Regions from separate parts of the Streptomyces sp. CAU 1734 genome, predicted to be linked through region 3. Evidence: predicted binding sites of a transcription regulator. Region 3 holds the regulator's gene; each other region holds the start of a gene.
What was found. The regulator HrcA, encoded in region 3, represses chaperone genes, less so after heat shock. The targets are predictions, from matches to a motif close to TTNGCACTCNGNNNNNCNGAGTGCNAA.
Positions count from the first base shown of each region.

Region 1: the regulator HrcA is predicted to act here: its motif matches at 1,510-1,536, upstream of groES (co-chaperone GroES).
Region 2: the regulator HrcA is predicted to act here: its motif matches at 1,686-1,712, upstream of groL (chaperonin GroEL).

Region 1 covers NZ_JBDQQP010000004.1:351,293-354,644, reverse strand. Annotated here, with positions in the region: gene AAFN69_RS09855 (methyltransferase domain-containing protein) at 1-191, opposite strand, end outside; gene AAFN69_RS09850 (polysaccharide deacetylase family protein) at 459-1,358, shown strand; gene groES (co-chaperone GroES) at 1,682-1,990, shown strand; gene groL (chaperonin GroEL) at 2,124-3,352, shown strand, end outside.
Region 2 covers NZ_JBDQQP010000022.1:4,046-7,397, forward strand. Annotated here, with positions in the region: gene thrC (threonine synthase) at 1-214, shown strand, start outside; gene AAFN69_RS31420 (MoaD/ThiS family protein) at 235-510, shown strand; gene AAFN69_RS31425 (cold-shock protein) at 957-1,160, shown strand; gene groL (chaperonin GroEL) at 1,840-3,352, shown strand, end outside.
Region 3 covers NZ_JBDQQP010000002.1:474,002-477,353, forward strand. Annotated here, with positions in the region: gene dnaJ (molecular chaperone DnaJ) at 228-1,364, opposite strand; gene hrcA (heat-inducible transcriptional repressor HrcA) at 1,365-2,390, opposite strand; gene AAFN69_RS05775 (MBL fold metallo-hydrolase) at 2,567-3,304, shown strand.

The sequences.
Region 1 (3,352 bases), on a different contig from region 3:
TCCTCCGCGCCGAACTTCGCCACCGCGCGCTGCCGCAGCCGTGCCTGCCCGAGCGCCGCCGAGACCAGCTCGGCGGGGTGCTCGCGGCGCAGCCGGGTGGCGATGGCCAGCTCCCGGGCGGGTTCGAAGTCGCGCAGGGCGGCGAGCAGGGCCCGGCCCTCGGGGGTGAGGAGGAGGGAGAGGTCGTTCACCTGGACATTGTGGGCCAGGTGACGGGGGTGTTGTGGGCCAGGCGGGGGATGGAGCCCGCCGCGGCGGCGGTGTCGGCGGGGTCGGGGGGACCCCGGCTGACAGGATCCGGCGCCATGCAGCTAAACAGACAAAAAGAAAAATGCGGACAGGTTGAGTCACCGGTCCCGGACGCGGCTCCGGAACCCCCGCGGGCCTCCGGGGAGCCGGGACGCGGGCGCGGGCGGGTGCTCCGGCAGCGGCGGCTGGTGCTCGCGGCGGCCCTGCTGATGGCCTTCCTGGGGTCGGCCTGCGCGGCGGAGAAGCCGGACGGCCGCGAGGCCGCCGGGCGCGCCGCCGAACGGAGCGAGGCGGCGGGGAAGGCCGCCGCGGGGGCCGCCGGCAAGGCGGAGCCGGGGGCGCCGGGGCGGGCGGCCGAGCGGCTCCCGTTCGCGGAGCGGGTCAAGCGGCAGCAGGCGGCCCGGGCGGTCGCCGCCCGCAAGTGGCGGCTCGACAAGGTCCCGCTGCCCGCGCCGGAGCCGCCCGCCGAGAAGCCGGAGATCACCACCCGGGACGGATTCGAGGTGGAGGACGGCGACGAGCTGCCCCCCGTCTTCACCACGGTGCCGGTGGAGGAGAACGTCGTCTTCCTGACCATCGACGACGGCTCCGAGAAGGACCCCGAGCTGCTGAGGATGATGTCCGACCTCCAGATCCCGTACAGCTCCTTCCTCAGCGACTACGTGATCAACGACAACTACGGCTACTTCCGCGAGATGCGCGACCGGGGCGTCACCCTGCACAACCACACCCTCAATCACCGCTACATGCCCGGCCTCTCCTATGCGGAGCAGAAGAAGGAGATCTGCGGGCAGCAGGAGAATCTGGAGCGGCTGTACGGGAAGCGCCCGCAGCTCTTCCGGCCGCCGTACGGCAACTACAACCGCGACACGCTCGTCGCCGCGAAGGCGTGCGGGGTGCGGGCGGTGCCGCTGTGGGCCGCCGAGGGGTTCCCCGACCGGATGGAATGGCGCGAGTGGGACAAGGATCTTCACCCCGGCGACATCATCCTCACCCATTTCCGGGGTCCGGGGGACTGGGAGGGGACCATGCCCGACATGATCCGGCAGGTCATGAAGGTGGTGACCGAGAAGGGGTACGCGATCGCCAGGCTGGAGGACTACGTCTGACCGCGCCCCGGCGGGCCTGACTGTATTTCCGCAGGCCGGGACGGGTGCGGGCGGTGGCGAATGGCGGGAGCGAAGGCGCGCGGGAGGGGCGTGCGGGCCTTCGCGGCACGCCCCTGAGGGGTGCTGAAATCCCGCCATGAGAGGCACCGCATTGGCACTCCGCTTGACCGAGTGCTAATCGCGGTCATAGTCTCGGCTCTGGCACTCCCCACAGGAGAGTGCCAACGCAGCGACAGGCAGGTCCGGCACCCGCGACGACGGATCCACCTGGTCGCCACCCAGACAGTTAACCCCGTGAGATCTCCGAAGGGGGAGGTCGGATCGTGACGACCGCCAGCTCCAAGGTTGCCATCAAGCCGCTCGAGGACCGCATTGTGGTCCAGCCGCTCGACGCCGAGCAGACCACGGCCTCCGGCCTGGTCATTCCGGACACCGCGAAGGAGAAGCCCCAGGAGGGCGTCGTCCTCGCTGTTGGTCCGGGTCGCTTCGAGAACGGCGACCGTCTGCCGCTCGACGTACAGACCGGCGATGTCGTTCTCTACAGCAAGTACGGCGGCACCGAGGTGAAGTACAACGGCGAGGAGTACCTCGTCCTCTCGGCCCGCGACGTGCTCGCGATCATCGAGAAGTAGGTCGGATTCCGGGGTTCGCCCCGGAGCCTCCGCACCCCGTTTGTTTTTGAACTGCGCCCCTGGCCCCCGCTGACAGTCATATCCGGGCGCTGGGGGCGTCGTTCATATTCACTGAAGAGGACTGAAACGCTCCATGGCGAAGATCCTGAAGTTCGACGAGGACGCCCGTCGCGCCCTCGAGCGCGGCGTCAACAAGCTTGCCGACACGGTGAAGGTGACGATCGGCCCCAAGGGCCGCAATGTCGTCATCGACAAGAAGTTCGGCGCCCCGACCATCACCAACGACGGTGTCACGATCGCCCGCGAGGTCGAGCTCGACGACCCGTACGAGAACCTCGGCGCCCAGCTCGTGAAGGAGGTGGCGACCAAGACCAACGACATCGCGGGTGACGGCACCACCACCGCCACCGTGCTGGCCCAGGCGCTGGTCCGCGAGGGCCTGCGCAATGTCGCCGCCGGCGCCTCCCCGTCCTCGCTGAAGAAGGGCATCGACGCCGCGGTCAAGGCCGTGTCCGATGAGCTTCTCGCGACCGCCCGTCCGATCGAGGACAAGTCCGACATCGCTGCCGTGGCCGCGCTCTCCGCGCAGGACCAGCAGGTCGGCGAGCTCGTCGGCGAGGCGATGGACAAGGTGGGCAAGGACGGTGTCATCACCGTCGAGGAGTCCAACACCTTCGGCCTGGAGCTCGACTTCACCGAGGGCATGGCCTTCGACAAGGGTTACCTGTCCCCGTACATGGTGACCGACCAGGAGCGTATGGAGGCCGTCCTCGACGACCCGTACATCCTGATCAACCAGGGCAAGATCTCCTCCATCCAGGACCTGCTGCCGCTGCTGGAGAAGGTCATCCAGGCGGGTGGCTCCAAGCCGCTGCTGGTCATCGCCGAGGATGTCGAGGGCGAGGCCCTGTCGACCCTGGTCGTCAACAAGATCCGCGGCACGTTCAACGCCGTCGCCGTCAAGGCGCCCGGCTTCGGTGACCGCCGCAAGGCGATGCTGCAGGACCTGGCCGTCCTCACCGGCGCCACGGTCATCGCCGAAGAGGTCGGCCTCAAGCTCGACCAGGCCGGTCTGGACGTGCTGGGCAGCGCCCGCCGCGTGACGATCACCAAGGACGACACCACCATCGTCGACGGCGGGGGCAACTCCGGCGACGTCGCGGGCCGTGTTGCCCAGATCAAGGCCGAGATCGAGAGCACCGACTCCGACTGGGACCGCGAGAAGCTCCAGGAGCGCCTCGCGAAGCTCGCCGGCGGCGTCTGCGTGATCCGTGTCGGTGCCGCCACCGAGGTGGAGCTCAAGGAGAAGAAGCACCGTCTGGAGGACGCCATCTCCGCGACCCGCGCCGCGGTCGAGGAGGG
Region 2 (3,352 bases), on a different contig from region 3:
CGAGGGCATCTTCGCCGAGACCGCGGGCGGGGTGACCGTGGGAGTGACCCGGAAGCTGATCGAGGCCGGGGCGCTCGACCCGGCGCTGACCACGGTGGTCCTCAACACCGGTGACGGCCTCAAGACCCTGGACGCCGTCGCCCCGACCACCGGCCCCACCGCGACCATCCGCCCCAGCCTGGACGCGTTCCGCGACGCCGGTCTGGCCCACTGAAACCCCTGGGAGATCTGAAGATGAGCGTCAACGTCCGCATCCCGACCATTCTCCGCACCTACACCGGCGGCAAGGCGGAGGTCCCGGCCGAGGGTGCGACCCTCTCCGAGGTGATCACGGACCTGGAGAAGAACCACACCGGGATCGCCGCCCGGGTCCTGGACGACCAGGGCAAGCTCCGCCGCTTCGTCAATGTGTATGTGAACGACGACGACGTCCGTTTCGCCCAGGGTCTCGACACCGCCACGCCGGACGGCGCCGGCATCTCGATCATCCCCGCCGTCGCGGGCGGCTGAGCCCGGCCGGCGTCTACGCAACGTCACCTCGATTGCCCCCTCCGCAATAGAAACGGAGGGGGCAATTCCATAGGGTTGAGCACGCTACAGTTGGGGAACGCGCCGTCGATGCGCCCGCCGGGCTACATATGAGAATGCGCCCGCGCACGACAAGAAACAGCCAATGTGCCTGCTTGGTTTGTCTCTTACGTCTTTTTTGCCCGGCCCGACTTGCCCCGGAATTTCTTGAATTCGGGCCAATTACCCCTTCGCCGAGGCCGGGATTTCTCGTCCGATTGACCTGTTGCAGAGGGCAGTTGGACAGATACATTCAGCCGCGGTCGACGCGTTCCGGCGCACACCGCCAATGACTCACCGCCGCTGGCGGGGAGTTGAAGCCGGTGGAGGTCTGACCCGGGTCCGCGAGGTGCGGTCCTGCGCAAGGGCCAGTAATAGGGGAGTTAGGCATGGCTCAGGGCACCGTCAAGTGGTTCAACGCGGAGAAGGGCTACGGCTTCATCGCGGTCGACGGTGGTGCGGATGTATTCGTCCACTACAGCGCGATTCAAATGGACGGATACCGCACCCTGGAGGAGGGTCAGCGAGTCGAGTTCGAGATCTCACAGGGGCAGAAGGGCCCGCAGGCTGACATGGTCAAGCTCGCGGTCTGAATCTGCGAACATCTGCGACGCGATCGGCCACCGACGCGCTCACGCATGTGGGGTCCGCATCCCGGTCACGGGGTGCGGACCCCACATGTGTGCGGCCCACAAACAGAGAGTGTCCGGGACAGAGAGTGTCCGGGCCCGGACGCGGCGCGTGACGCGGCCGTGCGGCGCGGCCCCGCGCCCGGCCGCATCGCGTGCACGGTCCCTGCGGCCCCGCGTCCGCCGACCCGCCCGCCCCGCCGGCGCGAGCACCCCGCCTGCCGCCGGTCATGCGCGCGCACCCGCCCCGGCACCGTCCCGCTCCGGCCGTTCCGGCCGCCACCGCGCCGAACACGGGGCCGAAGAGCGTGGGGCGGGCCGAATGGACCGGGCCAGTCGCACCCGGCCGCACAACGGCCCGGGCAGGGCGCCCCACCTGCCGCGACCGCCCGTGAGAGACCGCCCGCACCCGGCTTGAACCCGGTGCGGAGGGTCCTGTTCCGGGGGAAGGCGCTTGCACTCGGAGGGGGCGAGTGCTAATCATTGGCGTTAGCACTCTCCCAGTGAGAGTGCCACATATGGACCGGGTCGGTGAGGCCCGCACGCCGCACGGGGCATGACCCGCACGGTGGGCAGGCCGTCCGTCGCGGGCGCCAGCGCGGTCCGCCAGAGCTTCCCACCCAGTCCGTGGAGGACACTTCACATGGCAAAGATCATCGCGTTCGACGAGGAGGCACGGCGCGGCCTTGAGCGCGGGATGAACCAGCTCGCCGACGCCGTCAAGGTCACCCTCGGTCCCAAGGGCCGGAATGTCGTCCTTGAGAAGAAGTGGGGCGCGCCCACGATCACCAACGATGGTGTGTCCATCGCCAAGGAGATCGAGCTGGAGGACCCGTACGAGAAGATCGGCGCCGAGCTGGTCAAGGAAGTCGCCAAGAAGACGGATGACGTCGCCGGCGACGGTACGACCACCGCGACCGTTCTGGCTCAGGCGCTCGTCCGCGAGGGTCTGCGCAATGTCGCCGCCGGTGCCAACCCGATGGCCCTGAAGCGCGGTATCGAGAAGGCCGTCGAGGCCGTCTCGGGTGCGCTGCTGGAGCAGGCGAAGGATGTGGAGACCAAGGAGCAGATTGCCTCCACCGCCTCCATCTCCGCCGCTGACACCCAGATCGGCGAGCTCATCGCCGAGGCCATGGACAAGGTCGGCAAGGAAGGCGTCATCACCGTCGAGGAGTCCCAGACCTTCGGTCTGGAGCTGGAGCTCACCGAGGGTATGCGCTTCGACAAGGGCTACATCTCGGCGTACTTCGCCACCGACATGGAGCGTATGGAGGCGTCCCTGGACGACCCGTACATCCTGATCGTGAACTCCAAGGTCGGCAACGTGAAGGACCTCCTTCCGCTGCTGGAGAAGGTCATGCAGTCCGGCAAGCCGCTGCTGATCATCGCCGAGGACGTCGAGGGCGAGGCCCTGTCCACGCTGGTCGTGAACAAGATCCGCGGCACCTTCAAGTCCGTCGCCGTCAAGGCCCCGGGCTTCGGCGACCGCCGCAAGGCCATGCTGAACGACATCGCCATCCTCACCGGCGGCACGGTCATCTCGGAAGAGGTCGGCCTCAAGCTGGAGAACGCCGGTCTCGACCTGCTGGGCCGCGCCCGCAAGGTCGTCATCACCAAGGACGAGACGACCATCGTCGACGGCTCCGGTGACAGCGACCAGGTCGCCGGGCGGGTCAACCAGATCCGTGCCGAGATCGAGAACTCCGACTCGGACTACGACCGCGAGAAGCTCCAGGAGCGTCTGGCGAAGCTGGCCGGCGGCGTGGCCGTCATCAAGGCCGGTGCCGCGACCGAGGTCGAGCTCAAGGAGCGCAAGCACCGCATCGAGGACGCCGTTCGCAATGCGAAGGCGGCCGTCGAGGAGGGCATCGTCGCCGGTGGCGGCGTCGCGCTCATCCAGGCTTCCTCGGTCTTCGAGAAGCTGGACCTCGAAGGTGACGAGGCGACCGGCGCCAACGCCGTGCGGCTCGCCCTGGAGGCCCCGCTCAAGCAGATCGCCGTCAATGGCGGTCTCGAGGGCGGCGTCATCGTCGAGAAGGTGCGCAACCTTCCCATCGGTCACGGCCTCAACGCCGCGACGGGTGAGTACGTCGACATGATCGCCGAGGGCATCATCGACCCGGCGAAGGTGACGCGTTCCGCGCTGCAGAACGCCG
Region 3 (3,352 bases):
CCCGCACACCGGCCGGGAACACCGCGGGCCCGGGACCGAGGTCCCGGACCCGACCGCCTTGTGCCGGACCCGACCGCCTTGTGCCGGACCCGACCGCCTTGTGCCGGACGGGACCGGCGTGTGCCGGATGCGGCTGCCGGGTGACGGCACATGCCGCCCGGCGAGCGCGTCGTCCCTGCGGCGGAGGCGACGGCCGCTGTACGGGCGCGTCGCCGTCCGCCGTCCCGCTAACGGCCGTTGAAGGCGTCCTTCAGCCGGGAGAAGAGCCCCTGCTGCCCGGGCTGGAACTGCCCGGTGGGCCGCTCCTCGCCGCGCAGCTTCGCCAGCTCGCGCAGCAGCCGCTCCTGCTCGGGGTCGAGCTTGGACGGCGTCATCACCTCGACGTGCACGATCAGATCGCCCCGGCCGCCGCCCCGCAGATGGGTGATGCCCCGGCCGTGCAGCGGAACCGACTGTCCGGACTGGGTCCCGGGACGGATGTCGATCTCCTCGATCCCGTCGAGCGTCTCCAGTGGCACCTTGGTGCCGAGGGCGCCCGCGGTCATCGGGATGGTGACCGTGCAGTGCAGGTCGTCGCCGCGGCGCTGGAAGACCGGGTGGGCCAGCTCATGGATCTCGACATAGAGATCACCGGCGGGACCGCCGCCGGGGCCGACCTCGCCCTCGCCCGCGAGCTGGATCCGGGTGCCGTTGTCGACACCGGCCGGGATCTTCACGGTCAGGGTGCGGCGGGACCGCACCCGGCCGTCGCCCGCGCACTCCGGGCACGGGGTCGGGACCACGGTGCCGAAGCCCTGACACTGCGGACACGGCCGCGAGGTCATGACCTGGCCCAGGAAGGACCGGGTGACCTGCGAGACCTCGCCGCGACCGCGGCACATGTCACAGGTCTGCGCGGAGGTACCGGGCGCGGCGCCCTCGCCGGAGCAGGTCGTGCACACCACGGCGGTGTCGACCTGGATCTCCTTGGTGGTGCCGAAGGCCGCCTCGTTGAGGTCGATCTCCAGCCGGATCATCGCGTCCTGGCCGCGCCGGGTGCGCGACCTCGGCCCGCGCTGGGAGGCGTTCCCGAAGAACGCGTCCATGATGTCCGAGAAGTTCCCGAAGCCGCCGGCGCCGAAGCCGGCCGCGCCGGCACCGCCCGACTGGGAGAGCGGATCGCCGCCGAGGTCGTAGACCTGCTTCTTCTGCGGGTCCGAGAGCACCTCGTAAGCGGCGTTGATCTCCTTGAACCGCTCCTGGGTCTTCGGATCGGGGTTGACATCCGGGTGCAGCTCGCGGGCGAGCCGCCGGAATGCCTTCTTGATCTCGTCCTGAGATGCGTCGCGGCGCACGCCGAGTACGGCGTAGTAGTCCGTGGCCACTTACGACTCCGCCAGGATCTGTCCGACGTAACGTGCCACTGCGCGTACCGCTCCCATCGTTCCGGGGTAGTCCATGCGGGTCGGTCCGACCACGCCGAGTTTGGCGACTGCTTCGTCGCCCGAACCGTAGCCGACGGCGACCACGGAGGTTGAGTTGAGCCCTTCATGGGCGTTCTCATGACCGATACGCACGGTCATGCCCATGCCCCCCGACTCCTTGGCCTCGCCGAGCAGCTTGAGCAGCACCACATGCTCCTCCAGCGCCTCCAGCACCGGCCGGATGGTCAGCGGGAAATCGTGGCCGAAGCGGGTGAGATTGGCCGTGCCGCCGATCACCAGCCGCTCCTCCGTCTCCTCGACCAGGGTCTCCAGCAGAGTGGAGAGCACGGTGGAGACCGTACCCCGGTCCTCGGGGTCGAAGGAGTCGGCGAGATCCTGCACCAGCTGCGGCACGTCCGAGAAGCGGCGGCCGACGACCCGGGCATTGAGCCTGGCCCGCAGATCCGCGAGGGATGTCTCGCCGAAGGGCGCCGGACAGTCGATCATGCGCTGTTCGACCCGGCCGGTGTCCGTGATCAGGACGAGCATCAGCCGGGCGGGCGCGAGGGCCAGCAGCTCCACGTGCCGGACCGTGGAACGCGTCAGCGAGGGGTACTGGACGACGGCGACCTGTCGCGTCAGCTGCGCCAGCAGCCGTACCGTCCGCCCCACCACGTCGTCGAGATCGACGGCGCCGTCCAGGAAACTCTGGATGGCGCGGCGCTCGGCGGAGGAGAGGGGCTTGACCCCGGCGAGCCGGTCGACGAAGAGCCGGTAGCCCTTGTCGGTCGGGATGCGTCCGGCACTGGTGTGGGGCTGGGCGATGAAGCCCTCCTCCTCCAGTACGGCCATGTCATTGCGGACGGTCGCCGGTGAGACGCCGAGCCGGTGCCGCTCGGTGAGGGCCTTGGAGCCGACCGGCTCCTCGGTGCCCACATAGTCCTGGACAATGGCGCGAAGCACCTCCAGTCTGCGTTCACTGAGCATCGCGCACACCTCCAGCTGTGTTTCCCTCGGTGGTTCTTCGGTCACTGCCTGGCACTCAAGGGGTGCGAGTGCCAGATTTCTCCGTGCCAGTGTACGGCCGAGGGGTACGCCCCTAGCAAGGGCGACCGGCCACGCTACCGCGCGCCCTCGCGGGTCGTTCCCGGTAACGTCGCGACATGAACGCGAGTTGGGAAGAGTTCGGCTGGGAAAGGCTGGCCGACGGGGTGGGCCGGCGCAGGCTGCCGGGCTGGGACGCCACCTGTGGGTTGATCGCCGGCACGGCGGGCGCCCTGCTGTACGACACGGGCTCCACGCTCCGGGAGGGGGCGGAACTGCGCCTCCAGGCGCAGGCGCTGCTCGGCGGCCGGAGGGTGACGCATATCGCACTCAGCCATCCGCACTTCGACCATGTGATGGGGACGGCGGCCTTCGCCGGGGTGGCGGTGTTCGGCGCGGCGGGGACGGAGACCGTGCTGCCGGCGGAGCGGGAGGCGCTGCGGGCGGACGCGGTGCGGTTCGGGGTCCCGGAGGCCGAGGCGGCGGAGTCGGCCGAACTGCTGGTGGAGCCGTCGCATCCGGTCTCCGGGGAGCGGACGCTCGATCTGGGCGGCGGGCGGCGGGTGGTGCTGGCCGATGTGGGGCCGGGGCACACCGGCCATGATCTGGCGGTACTGGTGCCCGGATCCCCGGCGGTGGTCTTCTGCGGGGACCTGGTGGAGGAGTCGGGCGAGCCGCAGGCGGGGCCCGACGCGGTGCCGTCCGGCTGGCCCGCGGCGCTGGACCGGCTGCTGGCACTCGGCGGGGAGGACGCGGTGTACGTGCCGGGGCACGGCGCGGTGGTGGACGCCGCCTTCGTACGCGCTCAGCGGGACACTCTGGCGGAACGGTTCAGCGGCGGGGCGCAGAGGGCGTAGGAGGCGCGGGACGGGGTGCGGGCGGGCGCGGGACGGGGTGCGGGGGCG